3 regions of the Paenibacillus sp. FSL H8-0332 genome follow, and region 2 is predicted to be linked to each of the others. Evidence: riboswitches for the same ligand, from Rfam matches in the RefSeq annotation. Region 2 holds a riboswitch; each other region holds the start of a gene.
What was found. Region 2 has a riboswitch for cyclic di-AMP ahead of NST43_RS09910 (alpha/beta hydrolase). Riboswitches for the same ligand answer to the same signal wherever they lie in the genome.
Positions count from the first base shown of each region.

Region 1: another riboswitch for cyclic di-AMP. It lies ahead of NST43_RS01100 (hypothetical protein); the one in region 2 lies ahead of NST43_RS09910 (alpha/beta hydrolase).
Region 3: another riboswitch for cyclic di-AMP. It lies ahead of NST43_RS31530 (3D domain-containing protein); the one in region 2 lies ahead of NST43_RS09910 (alpha/beta hydrolase).

Region 1 is NZ_CP150145.1:252,366-258,137, forward strand. Features, by position in the region: gene NST43_RS01085 (family 43 glycosylhydrolase) at 1-109, shown strand, start outside; gene NST43_RS01090 (hypothetical protein) at 224-421, shown strand; gene ltrA (group II intron reverse transcriptase/maturase) at 1,096-2,388, shown strand; gene NST43_RS01100 (hypothetical protein) at 2,804-3,259, opposite strand; cyclic di-AMP (ydaO/yuaA leader) riboswitch at 3,394-3,563, opposite strand; gene NST43_RS01105 (glutaredoxin family protein) at 3,873-4,115, opposite strand; gene ytxJ (bacillithiol system redox-active protein YtxJ) at 4,112-4,438, opposite strand; gene NST43_RS01115 (SDR family NAD(P)-dependent oxidoreductase) at 4,665-5,387, shown strand; gene NST43_RS01120 (ThuA domain-containing protein) at 5,446-5,772, shown strand, end outside.
Region 2 is NZ_CP150145.1:2,292,562-2,298,333, forward strand. Features, by position in the region: gene NST43_RS09890 (Na+/H+ antiporter subunit D) at 1-1,196, shown strand, start outside; gene NST43_RS09895 (Na+/H+ antiporter subunit E) at 1,202-1,684, shown strand; gene NST43_RS09900 (Na(+)/H(+) antiporter subunit F1) at 1,684-1,977, shown strand; gene mnhG (monovalent cation/H(+) antiporter subunit G) at 1,967-2,326, shown strand; cyclic di-AMP (ydaO/yuaA leader) riboswitch at 2,325-2,458, shown strand; gene NST43_RS09910 (alpha/beta hydrolase) at 2,466-3,281, shown strand; gene NST43_RS09915 (TrkH family potassium uptake protein) at 3,308-4,666, shown strand; gene NST43_RS09920 (cytochrome ubiquinol oxidase subunit I) at 5,060-5,772, shown strand, end outside.
Region 3 is NZ_CP150145.1:7,202,532-7,208,303, reverse strand. Features, by position in the region: gene rsmA (16S rRNA (adenine(1518)-N(6)/adenine(1519)-N(6))-dimethyltransferase RsmA) at 1-385, opposite strand, end outside; gene rnmV (ribonuclease M5) at 382-933, opposite strand; gene NST43_RS31530 (3D domain-containing protein) at 1,095-2,255, opposite strand; cyclic di-AMP (ydaO/yuaA leader) riboswitch at 2,542-2,769, opposite strand; gene NST43_RS31525 (TatD family hydrolase) at 2,968-3,738, opposite strand; gene NST43_RS31520 (HD domain-containing protein) at 3,801-5,084, opposite strand; gene NST43_RS31515 (AbrB/MazE/SpoVT family DNA-binding domain-containing protein) at 5,360-5,614, shown strand.

The DNA of each region.
Region 1 (5,772 bases), 2.0 Mb from region 2:
GGGGGAGATTGGCGGATTTACAGGGTTGTTCAATTTCATCGGTTCCGTTGATGCTCACCAGCATGACTCCTTCGCTGATTTTGAATACTATGTGGTGAAGAATTACTAGCCAAGGACGCCATACGTTCTTCGCCTGGTGGTGCCCGGAGCCGGGGTGAACTGGTGAAAACGCCGGAGATGGTGTACCTTAGATAGTATTAGTCTTTAGGAGTGGTGAATGGTTGTGAAGAAAAGTAGACAAACCCCCGTGCTGGTCGCGGCCTCTATCCTGCTCATTATTGTCAGCAGCCTGATCCCGTCGGATCAATCGGCTTGGCTGGGGGCGTTACAGACCCTTATGCTGGGAGCCGGATTGCTCGGCTGCTGTATGGCTTTTTGGCGGTTTGCCAAGGGCGGCAAGGGTGGTAAGGGCAAGAGCTGAGTTCGATGTACTGAACGGTCGGCGGAGACAGGATCAGTGCATGATGGTTAGCTATGTAAGGTAAGCCAAGCACTTTATGGGTGCTGGTGCTGAGAGTCAATGACTAAGTCGCGGCGGATGCTGCGGCTTTTTTTGATAGGCGTGCCCAGAGGCACGCATTATCTAGTTGGTGCAAGTCCAACCAAGAGAGGGGCCAAGCCACTCTTGTAGCTAGGATGCTTGCGCATGGCGAAATCTGTGTGTAAAAGCGCATCGACAAAAGTACCGGTCAGAGACTGGGCGAGCAACAACCCAGGCCGTAACATCAAGTGAATCCTGCCGCGTCGTCAAAAAGGCCCTGCGAAGGGGAAGAGAGGAAGCCGAGTCCCGCTTTCATGGACGAAGGCCAAGGAAGCTGTACAGAACTTGGAACAACAGTGAAGAATCCTCCGGGGTATAGGGATCGGCATGGGTTGAAAGATAATGCAGTGAACTGGGGAGACCCTCCCCCACACGGGGGTTTTTTTTTTTTTAGAAACCCGTAAATAGGCGCTCTATAAGTCCAAAAGACGAAATGAACCGTCTGTGGGAAGGGAGTCCGAGGGGCTCGTAGTACCGAAGAACCTAAGGACAACATAACCTTAGGGAGGGAAGGAGCCCTGCTTTGTTTACGCTTTTGGAGGAGGTACGAGTGAGTGAATGCCAACCGGCTAACGACACCCAAAGAAAAAGTTCAAGAACTCCAAGAAAAGCTAGGTCATGCGGCCAAGGAGAACAACAAGCGTAAATTCCATGCGCTGTACGACAAAGTCTATCGCTGGGATGTGCTGAGTGAAGCCTGGAGACGAGTTAAGGCAAACAAGGGAGCGGCTGGAGTAGATGCCGTGACGCTCGCAGATATTGAAGCACAAGGAGAAATACGGTTCCTGAAGGACTGTGAGCGAGAATTGAAAGCAGGTAGCTACGATCCAGAGCCCGTACGGCGGCACTATATCCCAAAGAAAGACGGGAAACAAAGACCGCTGGGTATCCCGACGGTGCGCGACCGAGTCATACAGATGGCAACGAAACTCGTGATTGAACCGATCTTTGAAGCAGACTTCGAAGAAGTATCCTTCGGATTTCGCCCGAAGCGAAGTGCGAAAGGAGCGCTGGATCGAATCCGGAAAGCCTGCAACCGCAAAGGGAATTGGGTAGTCGACGTCGATATCCAAGGCTACTTCGACAACATTAACCAGGAGAAACTTATGAAATTGGTACAAATGCGTATCAATGACAGGCGAATCCTGAAATTAATACGGAAGTGGCTTCAAGCGGGTGTGATGGAAGAAGGAAACGTAAGGCGTTCCGATTTAGGCACACCGCAAGGTGGGGTGATTTCACCGCTACTGGCGAATATCTATCTGAATTACTTTGACCGACTATGGGAGAAATACGGAAGGGGGTTGGGAGAACTGACAAGGTATGCAGACGACCTGGTGGTGGTCTGTAAAACCAAAAAGGACGCCGAACATGCTTATGAGCTCATAAGCAGGATTATGGAACGTCTAGAGTTAACCTTACACCCGGTCAAAACTCGCATTGTAGGCCTGTGGACAGGAGAGGAAGGATTCGACTTCTTAGGAATGCACCACCGAAAAACGAAAGCAGAAACCTCTCAAGGGAAGGTGTACTATACCACCCAGCAGTGGCTAACGAAGAAGGCAGAGGAACGTATTCGAGGCGTGGTCAAAGATAGATTAGCACCGCCCGGCATGCGATCTAAATCGTTTGCGGAACACGTGAAATGGCTCAATCCGAAGATACAAGGATGGAGAAATTATTACTACACGAACTACAGCCAAAAGAGATTAGCTAAGCTAGACTGGTATATTCTGCAGCGATTAACCCGGTGGTACGCGAAGAAGAGACAGCGCAGAAGATGGATGAGTTCACTATCTGAAGTCAAGTATATAGCCAACATGAATGGACTAAAAACGCTATTGTGATCTGCATGCTCATGAATGACAAACATCGGAAAGCCGTATGAGGGAAAACCTCACGTACGGTTTGATGAGGAGGGGCTGGTTAATCCAGCCCTTTACTCTAGAATTTATATGTTTTGGGTCCCCGCAAAGTACCTGAGTCATCATCGAAGCTAAACCCCACTTTGTGGGGTTATTTTGCGGACTCAGCGGCCCTTATTTCGTGAAAAAGACCGATTAACTCCCCGTTACGGACTGATAGGACGTTAAGGGCTGTGTGGAGCGCAAAATGAGGCGGAATGGGTTAATTAAGCGCCTCTCAGTCCGCTTGGCCTTCGGCATGGTCCCATTTGCCGAAATAGCGGATCTGTAGTCCGCACGGCCCGCTATCCATCTCCTTCTACCGCACTCATGCCTATATCCCATATCTTCCTCAGTCTCATCCCGCCGAAGGGCGGTGGACCGCAGGCAAGGTTGAATGTGCGGCTGCCATCTGTTCGCGTATTCCTCTAAGCCGCGCCTTCAGCTCGGGGATGCTGCACTCCAGGATCTGGCTGATGTCGGGCAGGGGGAGCTGGATGCCGTACCATAAGGCACTGGTAACGTGATCATCCCAGTTAAGCAGCCCAGAAGCGCAGCGGCTACGGTCCCGGGCGAGCACGGCACATTGGCGGATGCACTCTCTGTAGGCAGAAGCAGCAGCGCCGTCTCCTGAGAGGCTGTCCTTCAGCCACAGTGGATGGAGTGCCGCGAAGGTGGCGGTGGTTGCTTGCTCGGCGCGGGCCCCCTTTTCGAGCAGCAGGCAGCTAAGCGCATAGACGGGGCCGCTAGATTGCTGGATGAAGTGGTTGAATCCGGCAGCGCTTGCTGCCTTGGGCGATAAGGGGTCAGGCATGTGGTCACGTTCCTTCCTGAATCTGTACTTTAGTGTTCATTCCAGCGCGCAAAAAACCGCAGGACAGAGGAGGACCTCTGCCTGCGGTTTTGGGTATAAGGCGTTAGACGCCTAGCGCAAAATCGTGGCGGATCTGGCTCTCTCTTAGCGCTTACGGGGTTAGCTGTCGGATTCGGACGGTGAGAGTCGCCCTACCTGCCGGAGACTTGCGCGTGGCATTCTCCTTCGGATTCACCCCAAGTCGGCCTGACGGCCGGATGGTTCCCCCGTTTTCCACATGACGGAAATTCAGCGTGCAATGCATATGCTCATTTTCATGAATGCGTTCATTTGCTTTCAACACGAATCATACTCTGTTCAGAGGGGGGTTGTAAAAATGGAAAAGAGTGCTATTCGACTTGTTTTCAGCAAATGGCTGAATGGCTGTGCATAGTGAAGCCAAAACTCATATATATAGCAGATTATCTGCCATTTATCTCGCTCAAGCGCTGTTTTTTATTTTTGGCAGACGGCAGTGGGGAGGAAGGGTCCCCAGGTATCGTCGCCGCCTACCTCTATGAATCGCAATAAAAAAGGCGCTGCTCCTGTTGAGAAGACAGCACCTTTACGTATATTACAGAACAGCAGCATCCATAAGCTCCTGAAGCTCAGGAAGATTGAAGCCCTTGACCGCCCGGTCCCCGGATACGGTGACTGGAATGCCCATGAATCCCAGCTTCTCCACTTCCTCCTGGTAGACGGAGCTTGTCATCACATCCCGGACCTCGAAGGGAATGCCCTTGCTCTCAAGCAACTGCTTGACCTGATTGCATTCGCTGCAGCCGGAGGTTGAATAGACAATTACGTTCGCGCTCATTGTTCCACTGCTTCCTTTATCGCTTTTTGGGTAATCTTCCAGTGTGAGGTGTTCCAGCGGACTTCGCTGTCCTCCAGCAGGAAAATCTGCGGGGATTCATGCTTGATCCCTAAATCCTCAGCAATCTGGTTGGAGACAGGACGGTCTTCGATCACATGGACCACGGCTGCAGGAGTATCTGAATGCTGTGCATAGGCCTGGAATTCCTCGTTGGCCTTGGCGCTGATCGGACAGGTGGTGCTGTGCTTGAAGAGCAGTTTTTTGCCAGGCTGCCCGATATATTGCTCTAGTTCTTCCTTAGTGTGAATTTGTTGAATAGACATCAGAGGATCACCTTCCTGGGTAAGAGTAATGAAACCTGTTGTCAACAATTGTGTTGTTAACAACTATTATTCATGATTGTAGCATAGTTCAAAATTAAAGCAAAAGAAAGTTCACCATAGCCTGCCCCTCCCTTGCGGGATGTTGTTAACGGCCGGTGGCCGTGCTAATGTGAGAGGGATGAACCAAGGCTCGGTGCATATTGATGCAGATATGAGGGGGGAGCTCATGAAAAGGGTTGCGTGTGTCACCGGGGCTGATCGTGGACTCGGATTGTACCTTGTTCGCTCTCTTTTGGAGAGTAAGTACATGGTGTTTGCCGGACAGTATTCGCCGGATCAGGCGGCACTGGAAGCTTTGAAAGCGCAATACCCGGATAGCCTTAGGCTGGTCCCTCTCGATATCGGCAGTGCAGGGAGTGTGAAGGAAGCCGCGCGGAGTATTGCCGGAAGTACAGGACACCTTGATATGATTATCAATAACGCCGGGATTATCCACCGGTCGGATGATGCAACGGTGCTCGTGGATATGGATGATGAAGCGATGGCGCATATTTATAACGTGAACACGCTGGGTGCGCTGAGGGTAAGCAACGCATTGATGGGTTTACTGCTGCAAGGCCGGCAGCGTCTGGTGGTTAATATCTCGTCGGAGGCTGGCAGCATTGGGCGGAACAAGCGGATTAATATGTATGGCTATTGTATGTCGAAGGCCGCGCTTAATATGCAGTCCTCGCTGCTGCACAATCATCTGCGTACGATGGGCGGACAGGTGATGGTGTTCCATCCCGGCTGGCTACAGACCTATATGAACGGGGAGAAGGATGCGAAGGCGCCTGTAACTCCTGAAGAATCGGCAGGCAAGATTATGACGATCGTTCATAACCATAAGATGTATCTGGCTGAAGAACCGGCTTATATCGATCTGGACGGCAATCTCTGGCCCTGGTGACACGAATATTCAGGACAGGCTAAATTGGCTAACTTGGCAAAAGAGAGGTGTGCATATCATGTCTTCCTATAAAGCATTGGCGTTCGGCAGCTATACCGAAGTGAAGTATCATCCCTTCCAGGAGGTAGACCGTGAGCTGGAGCAGCTCCTTGAACCGGAGTTCCAGGTGGTCTCTACGGAGGATTACAGACGGATGAACAAGGCAGAGCTGGCAGAATGCAGGCTGGTGGTCTCCTATACGGAATTCTCCGAAGATAAGTTACCCGCTGAGCAGAGCGGGGCCTTACTCGCTTATGTGGCTGGCGGCGGGGGGCTGCTTGTCGTGCACAACGGCATTTCCCTACAGCGTAATCAGGAGCTTGGGGCGATGCTTGGTGCCCGGTTC
Region 2 (5,772 bases):
GCTACTCCTTCAGCAGTATTGGAGAGCAGCGGGAGCGGTTCTATTATTATACGTTCTTTCAGTTTTTGCTTGTCGGGGTATACGGTTCGTTTCTTACCGGGGATATATTCAACCTGTTTGTCTTTTTTGAGGTCATGCTGATTTCTTCTTATGCGCTCATCTCACTCGGAGGGACCAAGCTTCAGCTAAGAGAAACGTCGAAATACCTGCTCATCAATATTGTATCCTCAACACTGTTCGTAGCTGCGGTAGCTTATCTCTATGCAGCGGTAGGAACACTCAACATGGCGCATCTGTCCCAGCGTATCGCTGAAGCGGGACAAGGCGGCGTGCTTAATGTGATTGCTATTTTGTTCTTGATTGTATTCTCCCTGAAGGCCGGGCTGTTCCTGTTCTTCTGGCTTCCAGGGTCCTACAGTGCACCTCCGGCGGCTGTCAGAGCGTTGTTCGGTGCCCTGCTGACCAAAGTAGGACTCTATGCAATCATCCGCACCTTCACGTTGCTGTTCGTGAACGATCCCGGCTTCACCCATGACTGGATCGCCTGGATGGCTGCTGCTACCATGATCCTGGGTAGCCTGGGGGCAGTGGCTTATAAGGATATCCCGCGGATTCTGAATTATAACATCATTATCAGCGTTGGATTTGTAGCCTTTGGAATCGCTGCAGGGACTGCAGATTCAATGAATGGGGCAGTCTTCTATCTGTTGCACGATATGCTGGCCAAGGGACTTATGTTTATTCTGGGCGGGATGATTATATCCGCAGCCGGAACGGACCGGCTAGGCAGTATGGGCGGGATGATCAGAAAGTATCCGTTTCTCGGCTGGATGTTTTTTATTCTGGCACTCGCCCTGGTGGGGATTCCGCCGCTTAGCGGTTTTGCCGGCAAAATTATGATCCTCCGCGGAGCGTTGTCAGAGGGGATGCTTACGTTGTCTCTAATTGGTCTGGGGTCAAGCTTTATGGTGCTGTTCTCCCTGATGAAGGTGTTCCGGCTGGCATTCTGGGGAAATGAACCCAAGGAAGAGCAGCCTAAGGTGAGCTTGAAGGCTGCTTCGGCTGTGGCTGCCGGCTTGCTGCTGCTTGTGATTGCAATGGGGATCGGGGCGGAGGTTGTGTATACTTATGTATCGCAGGCAGGTGACGTTCTGGCTTCACCTGCGCTATATATAGAAGCCATAATGAAGGAGTAGAGGAGATGGCCTTACAATTCCTGTTTAATCTGTTGATTGCCTTTCTGTGGATGGCGATAAATAATAATAACTCCGGTTCAACCTTCGTTGTAGGTTATCTGCTGGGCATCGGGCTTTTACTGTTATTTAGGAAATCCAGGTCCCAGTCCCGGCCATTCTATCTCATACGTATATGGGCTGTACTTAAGCTCCTGCTGATCTTTGCCCGTGAACTTACGGTTTCGAATTTCGTGGTCATAGGTCATATTATCCGTCCAAAACTGGCTATACGTCCCGGTATCTTTGCTTATGAGACTGCTTTGACCACGCCCTGGGAAGTTACACTGCTCTCGTGCCTGATTTGTCTGACACCGGGAACCCTGACCCTGGATGTTTCCAAGGATGGCAAGACGCTGTACATTCATGCAATTGATATTAAAGATGCAGAGCTGCTGGTCACGCAGATTAGAGGCACTTTCGAACGAGCGATTAGGGAGGTGACCCGTTAATGATCCCAGTTATGCTAACCGTGGCCATGATCATTCTGGCTCTGGCGATGCTGGCCTGCCTGTTCCGTCTCCTGAAAGGGCCAACCCGCTCCGACAGGGTTGCCGCACTCGATACGATAGGCATTCATGTACTTGCTATGATAACCGTCTTTAGTATGCTGCTGGATACCCAGGATTTTATAGAAGTCATCCTGGTTATCGGGATTCTGACGTTTATTGGTACTACGGCACTGGCCAGATATATTGAACGGGGAGCCGTTATAGAGGATGGAGGGAACCCTAATGACAGGTGAACTGATTAGCTCTATTCTTGTGGTAATGGGCGCAGTCTTCTGCGGCTTAAGTGCCTTCGGCTTAGTACGGCTGCCCGATGTGTATCTGCGTTCACATGCTGCTACCAAAAGTGCAACCTTCGGGGTATTGTGTTTGCTGACAGGAGGCTTCCTGTACTTTTGGTTCAAAGACGGAACGGTTAACGTCAAGCTTCTGCTGGCGATTGTATTTGTATTCATCACTTCACCGGTAGCAGGTCATTTAAATGGCCGGGCTGCCTACCGTTCCGGAGTGCCCCTATGGAAGGGAAGCGTTCAGGATGACCTGAAGTCACTGAAGGAAGAAAGTAAGGAAACGTCTGAGAAATAACAGTTAATCGCTGAATTCCTTATAGGAAGCGGGGGAACCAGGTTACATGGGGTGAATCTCGGAAAAAACGAGTAGGGCTACTTTCAGGCCCGAATCCGGCAGCTAACCCCGCAAGCGTTCATGAGAGGATGCACTATATATGCCGTATATTGAATTGAATGGAACATCGCTGTATTATGAGATGTCGGGCAGCGGTCTGCCCATTGTTTTTATTCATGATTATTCGACCTCTCATCATCTGTTTGAGCCGCAAGCGGAATATTTCAGCAAGCGTGCCAAAGTGATCGTATTCGATTTGAGAGGGAACGGGCAATCGGGTAAAATGGATGTGGAAATCAGCCGGATCGTAGACACACAATGTGAAGATTTGAAGCTGTTATTGGACGCTTTATCTGTAGAGAAGGCTGTTATCGTAGCTTGTTCCAGTGGTGCTGTGCTCGCCCAGAAATTCGCCTATCTGTACCCTGAACGGATAATAAATATGGTATTGGTGGACAGTTATTTTCAGGAGGATTACACGGCGAGAGGCAGTAAAATGAAAGGAATCTTTGAGGTCTGCGCATGGGCGGCCCATTATCTTCCTGCCGAAATGTTCATCCGTTCCTTGCGCATCACCTACAATAAATGGCTCTCGGCTTATCATATTCTCAGGAAAGAGCTTGTGCATGAACGGACAACGGAATTAATTAAGCAGCGGCTGGCACTTAGACAAACGGACAGCTACGGGTTCGCATTACGGCTGCAGATTCCTGTTCTTGTTGTATCCGGGAATCAGAATGAATGGGCGCTGGAGCAGGTGGAAAGAACAGCCGGCAAGTATCCGTCTGCCCGTCTGGCGATCCTTGAGGATGCGATGTATCCGACTCATCTGTGTCAACCCCAGCTCTTCAACCGTATATTACTGGATTATCTTAGGGAACAGCATAGTTTTCAGCAGGCGGCAGCCAGCGACTAACTTGAATTACAATGGGAGCCAATGATATGTTCTTTAACAAAATCTCATCCTTCATCACAAATCTCAAATTGACCTCATCCAGAATCATTTTGCTCGGTTTTGCCGTCCCTATTTTGCTAGGTACAGTGCTGCTGGCCTTGCCGATATCTTCGTCCAGCGGACTTAGTATAGGGTGGCTGGCAGCACTGTTTACTTCGACTTCAGCCGTATGCGTAACGGGACTTGTTGTACTTGATACCGGTACCGACTTTTCTCATTTTGGACAGATGATCATCTTACTTCTGATTCAAATTGGCGGATTGGGATTTATGACATTCAGTGTTTTGATTGCCGTGATCATGGGGAAAAAGATTGGACTAAAAGAACGTCTGCTTATCCAGCAATCATCTAATTCTGTAACAACACAAGGAGTCGTGCGGTTATCACTCAATATCTTTCTCATTTCATTTATCGTGGAGACAACTGGAGCTATAGTGTTGGCCCTTCGATGGGCAAATGAACTAGGAACAACAAGGTCCATTTATTATGGAATATTCCATTCAGTGTCTGCCTTCAATAACGCCGGATTTGGATTATGGCCAGACAGTCTGAGCCGCTATGTGGGTGACCCGTTAGTTAATATTGTTATCTCTTTTTTGTTTATCATCGGCGGGATTGGATTCACGGTGATTCTGGATCTGTACCGGAAAAGAAGATGGAGAGATCTTTCCTTTCATACAAAAATAGTTTTAATTACCTCTGGGCTCCTTTGTATGGCAGGGTTTTTGGTGATTTTTGCGATTGAACTCTTTAACACGAAAACATTCAGTACTCTCTCATGGAGTGAAAGAACTTGGGCGGCATATTTTCAGGGTGTTGTTACCCGTACAGCCGGCTTTAATTCCATCGATATTGGAGCAATGCTCCCGGCTTCACAATTTTTCATGATTTTCCTGATGTTTGTAGGAGCTTCGTCCGGATCGACTGGAGGAGGTATAAAAACGACCACTTTTGCTGTACTCATGTTAAGTATCGTCTCAACGATTAAGGGGAAGACAGATGTGCAACTGCTTAAAAAACGCATCTCTCAGGATATCATATTCAGGGCACTGGCAGTAATGACCATATCCCTGGGTGTAGTTCTTACAGCCACCTTTCTTCTATCCATTACAGAATATGCTCATCCTAAAGACTTCCTGGCGCTTCTCTTTGAAGCAACCTCTGCATTTGGAACTGTAGGAATGTCTATGAATCTAACGCCAGAGCTTTCGCCACTGGGAAAATGCATCATCATAATTACAATGTACATCGGGAGACTAGGGCCCTTGACTTTAGCTTTAGCACTGGCACAAAAAAATGTGAAGCAAAAATATCGGTATCCGGAAGATAAGCTGCTGATCGGGTAAAGTTTATTGAGCTGCGCTAGTTCTAATGATTTTAGTAAGAATTGGGGTATAGCCGGTGAAGAATTGAGTATATGGCACAAAAAATTTCGAAAGACTTGTATTAAAATCGGTAACTTTTTTTGTGATAATTTAACCATCAGCGGCAGTCCAAGACTTTATTTACTGAGTCTTAGACTGCCGCTATTTTTATTAATGAACAGTCCTGTACCATGTTATTCCCTATCAAACAATAGCCCGATAGAGTAGTTTCGGCTGTATTCACCAAGATGTAAGAAAGAGTTGATGCTTTCATGAACGTTTAAAGGCGAAAAGGTGACCGGAACCGATTCGCTTAAAATTAAAGATATAATAATTTAAAATAACTATCAGCTTTTATAAGGAGGCACTAACATAATGGGCATCGATACCGTGCTGTGGAGCAGACTGGTGACAGGCTTGACACTGGGGTTCCACGTTATTTTCGCAACAATTGGCGTTGGGGTTCCGCTGATGATCGCCATTGCTGAATTCATGGGCATACGCAAAAAAGACCCTCACTACACGCTGATGGCCAAGAGATGGGCACGCGGGTTTGTCATTTCTGTGGCCGTGGGCGTGGTGACAGGTACAGCGATTTCGCTGCAGCTGGCCTTAGTCTGGCCGAATTTCATGAAGCTGGCCGGCAACGTGATTGCGCTCCCGTTATTTATGGAAGTGTTTGCGTTCTTTTTTGAGGCGATCTTCCTGGGCATTTACCTCTATACCTGGGACCGGTTCAAAAAGCCGTATATCCACTGGCTTCTTACGATCCCGATTGTTGCCGGTGCCGGGATGTCTGCTGTTTTTATCACGACGGTAAACGGGTTCATGAATCAGCCCGAGGGCTTTGCCATGGCGGGTGGGCAATTCATAGCTGTCAATCCGGTGGAGGCGATGCTGAATACAGCGACGTTCTCCAAGGTGTTCCATGTCTTAAGCTCAGCCTATCTGACCGGAGCCGCAATGCTGGCAGGCATTGCCGCGTTTGCACTCCTCAAAAAGGGCGCCTCGGAATACCATAAAAAAGCGCTGAAGCTGATGATGGCCGTGGTGATGGTGTTTGGACTGCTGAACTCACTGGCTGGAGA
Region 3 (5,772 bases), 2.6 Mb from region 2:
TAGCTACGACACTAACCCGGTCCCTGCCGGCGAAATCCTCAGCGAACAGCTCCTGCAAATTCACCTTCAGCACATCGTCATTGCGGATCTTCACATGGGGATAGGGCGACAGGACGTCCCTGAGGATAGGAATCAGCCTGCGGTCAATCTCCACCGCAGTGACGGCCCCGGCCGTCATCGCCAATCTTTCCGTCAGGGCTCCGATCCCCGGTCCAATCTCAAGCGCACCGGCTGTGCTGTCCAGACCGGCGGCATCCACTATTTTGTCCAGAATATTCTGATCGATCAGAAAGTTCTGGCCCAGGCTTTTTTTGAAGGAAAATTTGTAACGCTGAATTATCGCTTTGGTTCTTGTTGGGGACGAGATGTTCTCGGTACCACTCATGAAGTAATGCCTCCCTGATCAATTTGGGCGAGGGCCTGCGCGAACTCCTCGCGGGTAATGCCGAACATCGCCAGACGTTTGTACAGCTGCTTGCCATTGCAATAACCGATACCGAGCAGATTGCCCAGCTGCATTCTGCGCTCTGCGGCGCGGGGATGCACCATTAGCCCTCCGGCCATGAGCTCATCCAGCCCGATGATGACCGGCGCCCCCTCGAAGGAGGTATGCACATGCTCCAGCGCATGGCGGATGGCCTCAGGCGAAGCGTTCTCTATCCCGATATCCCCTTTGCGGGTTGCATCCTTCTCCGGGATGAAGGCATGCTTGCACCCCGGTACCTTGGCCGCGACAATTTTGCGGATCCGCTCTCCGGCATGATCCGGGTCCGTAAGAATGATTACGCCCCGGCGCTGCATGGCAAGCTGGATCTTGGCAATGACCTTGCGGTCCACTGCCGAGCCCCCGGTTTCGATCGTATCTGCCTCTACCGCCCGCTTAACGGCAACGGTATCGCTTTTCCCTTCAACCACAATCAGCTCTTTAATCATAAATAATGTTACTCCTTACTCCAGAACGCAAAAAGAAGAGGATTCGCTCCCCTTCTTTTTGGCTAAAGAATGTATAAGTGATGAGCGGCAGCTCTCTAAAATTTCGTAAGTGCTTCCCTCACTATATCGTATTAACCGTTAATTTGCAAAAGACTTTACGTTTAGTTCAGCTCCGGCTTCACAGGTCCGATCACATAAAGTGTCCGCGACTTACGTCCGAAATTACGGGCATGGCTCAGTGAATCGTAATAGACATCCACCTTGTTGCCTTTGATGGCACCGCCGGTATCCTCTGCTCGGCGAAACCCTAATCCTTCAATGTACACCCACCAGCCGATTGGTATAATGCTTGGATCTACAGCTATAGTGCGGCCTTCCGTTACGCGCGTGCCGGAGGCGGTACGTGTTCCAATACCCGGTTCTTGCGAGGAATACGCGGTCATGGATACGTTCTTAATCATTCTTTTGTACTCAAAATCCACACCAGCTTTACTGGTAACATTGCTGGCCTTTGCACTGGCTTTAGATGACTTGGAGGTTGTTACAGGTTTGGAAACTTTGGCAACAACAGGAGCGGGCTTAGGAAGCGGCTTGGTACCAATGGCAATGACTTTGTCCTTGGTAACCGTCTGTACTTCTTTGCCGATCATGCGCATGGTGGCCAGCTCGCCATCTTGATAGATCTTCTCGATGTGCTGGATCATAACGCCCGGCTTACCTGCCTGTGCAACTCTTACGGTTCCCTTGGTCAAAGAGGGGTCTGCTGTCTTGATTACCCGGAAAGGCAAATTGGTTGTCCGTTGAACCACATGCTTGTTAATCCGGACAATTTTGATTTCCATGTCTGCAGATACTGCGGTTTCTAGCGAAGGGTAAATCTTGTCTAAGCCTTCCAGGCTGAGGCCCAGTTTGCCAATGGCCTGACCGATGGTATCCTCGGTCGTAAATAACGTCTCGGTCTTCCCGTCTACGGTAAGAGCGAACTTTTGCGCAGTGTTAATCACGATACGGTCGCCGTCTTTTATTTCATCACTAAGGCCAATAGATAATTCATCATGCGCCTGCAGCGAAATCTGTTCCTTAGCCAGCACATCACTGAACAGCGTTTCCCGCGTCTCCAGTGTCTGTACCTGTCCGTCTATTACTAGAGTAATTTCCTTTTTGCTCTGACCGTGTACGTACAGCAGAATTAACAGTGCGATAACAATCGATACCACACCGGCAAGTAAAACTACGCGGGGATTTACTTGCTTCAACCGTAATGCGATAGACCTGCTGGATGATTGCGAATCATGGGATACCTCTGGTTGGAATACGCCCACTCTCTCCATCCTCCTTACATAGCCCCGTCGTCTAAGTTATATCAAGGTGACTGTATCACTTCTGACGAAACTAGGTTTGAGATTGCAACAGGATACGCCCGCATTGCTTCAGCGTTTCCTGCTCATGGATCGCCTGCTCGGCATAGTTACTCCGGATATCTGTTATATAACAGTATGCCGGGAGCATCCGCGTTATTCAAAACAAAAAAAGCCTAAAAAGAGTTCATGGAGGACTCTTTCGTGGCTTCTCCGGTGTCAAAAACGCGGGAATGCTTATGCACGAGGTTTCCTCTCTTACTTGCGCTTACGGGGTTAGCTGTCGGGTTCGGGCATAAGAGAGACGCCCTATCTCAGGTCACCCGCTCACGGCGGTTGCCCTCAAATTCACCCCAAAGACCACGTAAAGAAATCAAATAAAGTCTGCGGCAATTCTGTGTTGTACTCTCATACGTTCATGCGGCAGAGCATTATTGGTTCCCCCGTTCTCCATCCGGAGACTCAGCGAGACGATCCATGAAAAAGTGACTGTCACAGTTACAACAGCTCACTGCACTGAAAAGATGATATCCTGTTTTGATACATGTTGTAAAGGACGATTCAACCACGTTTACGTAAAAAAATGATTAAAATATTGTAATAATCGGCCGTTTTTCGGTCATAAAAGTTTAATATATCCGCTATACTTCATTTTTCATCACTTTTACTCTCATTTTCAGAGTATACCAAATCGTTCCAGTGCGTTCGCATACGTAATTTCCGCCAATTCCTGTAATTCAATCCCTTTTATTGCCGCAGCTGCCTCCGCTACCAGCCTCACATGAGCGGTCTCATTTCGCTTGCCCCGGAACGGGTGCGGAGTCAGATATGGGGAGTCTGTTTCGATGAGAAGCCGGTCCAGCGGAGTCTGGGCAAGCACCTCTTTGGGTACCCTGGCATTCTTGAACGTAATCGGTCCTCCAAAAGAAAGATGGAAGCCCAAATCAAGACACATCTTGGCACTTTCCCAGCTGCCGGAGAAGGAATGCATAACGCCGCCAACCTCGCCCGCCTTTTCCTCACGGAGAATACGGATGACATCTTCATGAGCATCACGGTTATGAATACTAATTGGCATCTTCAGCTCACGGGCAAGCCCGATCTGCTTGCGGAATACTTCATGCTGCACTTCCTTAGGGGAGGTGTCCCAGTAATAATCAAGCCCGATCTCACCGATGGCGACCACCTTGGGATGAGCACACAGGGAGGCGATCCACTCCAGGTCTCCGTCCTTCATACTGATCGCATCCTGGGGATGCCAGCCTACGGCTGCATAAATATAATCATATTTCTCGGCAAGCTGCATGGTGGTCGGTATCGTTTCCCGGTTAAAGCCGATGTTGATCATTTTGCTGACTCCAGATTCCAGCGCTCTGGCAATGACCTCTTCGCGGTCTTCGTCGAATTGTGGAGCATCCAGATGGGTATGTGTGTCGAATAGCTGCATTACATTACATCCTTTCGGCTTGTGATTCTATCTATAATTCCAGAATTCCAGGCTTGATCTGATTATTTGGCAAAAATCTCTGCGATAGACGGCGGCAGCTGTGGAAGGGCTTTCTGCAGCCTGTCCTGCGGAAAATACAGATGGTATCTGCCGCGGTGAATGCCGCTGATAGAGCGTACAATATCCGAAACCTCGGAGATTTCCCTCAGCTGGTCATACTTGTCCAGAAGCAGAATCTGCTTGCTGTCAAACCCGTCTCCCGGACGGAACACATCATAAGGAAGATCGGTGGGGAAATCAATTTCCAGGTCATAATCGGGCCGCAGTCCGGCACCGTCGAAGCTGCGGCGGATTTCGTCAATGGTGCCGGAATCCAGATGCTCCATCTCCACATATTTATACAGTTTACGATGGATAAACCGGCTGCACAAGTCGCTCAGGATGTCATCCTCCTCCAGCGTCCACTGCATGAAGGCAGTCTGCATCAAGGCTTCATCGAGCAGCAGATACTGAGCTACCGTCACCTCTCCGCTGAACAGATCACTCAAGGGCTCGATCATGAATCTGAAGGCATACTCCTGCTGCACCAGCTCCTTGGCCCGGCGGAGAATCTGCCGCAGAATAATCTCAGAGCTGCGGGTTACCGGATGGAAATAGACCTGCCAGTACATCTGGTACCGTGACATCAGATAATCCTCAATCGCATGCATCCCTGATTCCTTCACCACCACCCGGCCGTCATAAGGGCGAAGCATCCGCAGAATCCGGTCGATGTCTATGGTTCCGTAATTCACCCCTGTATAATACGCATCCCGCAGCAGATAATCCATCCGGTCCGCATCCAGCGGTCCTGACACCAAATTGACAACAATTTCATGCTCATAGGTTTTGGAGATGACCGAAGCCACTTTACCAGGGAAATCTTCCGCCACATCGCGCAGAATAGCCGTGATCTCCGTATCCTCCAGAATGATGCGGCAGGTCCAGTCTTCATGATCCATTTCGAAAGCTTCTTCTATAGAATGGGAAAATGGGCCATGCCCCAGATCATGCAGCAGCGCCGCACATAAGGTGAGCAGTCTTTCCTCCGGTATCCAGTCCTTGTAACCACTCCGTTCAAATTGGGAGATAATCCTCCGCGTAATCTCATATACACCTAGAGAATGAGAGAATCGGCTGTGTTCCGCTCCATGAAAGGTTAAGTAAGAGGTGCCAAGCTGCCGGATACGCCGCAGGCGCTGGAACTCCATAGTGTTGATCAGTCTCCAGATAATGGTGTCCTGTACATGGATGTAGTTGTGAACCGGGTCCTTAAATACCTTCTCTTCTGACAAAGGTTGCTTCATGAAATCATCTCCTTTTCTTGTTTTATATAATATATTGTCGCTCTTTGTCGAATATTAGCGATTAAACGACTGCCAAATCGACAAAAATCTTTATAAGCTTTTTGAAGGTAATTTGCTTGATCAATCGCGGTATAAATGTACTCTCAAAAAAATCCTTAAAATTAGCCTGAAAAAAGGTTGACTGTTTTGGGAATGGTTGGTATTATAAATATCATAAAACAGTGAAGAATGTCGAATAATGACGCTTTTGAACATTGAGAGGAGCAACGATTGTAATGATGAAATCAACAGGAATTGTACGTAAGGTAGATGAGCTTGGACGGGTCGTTATTCCAATTGAATTGCGTCGCACGCTAGGCATTGGAGAAAAAGATGCGCTCGAAATTTACGTGGACGGTGAGCGGATCATGCTTAAGAAATACGAACCTGCTTGTATTTTCTGCGGTAATGCTGAGAATGTAACTTACTTCAAGGGTAAAATTGTTTGTCATGAATGCATTTCGGCTATCCCTACCCCTGTGACAAACTAAAATAAATAGGGTATAATAGGACTAATCCAATTGTTAATTCTAACCTTTTTATATCTCCTTGGCCTCCCGTTCGCGCGGGAGGTATTTTTTTGTACTATTTTCGGGGACTTTCCCCGGATGCCCTTTTTCTTTTACTTACTAGAAGTTCAAATCAGAAG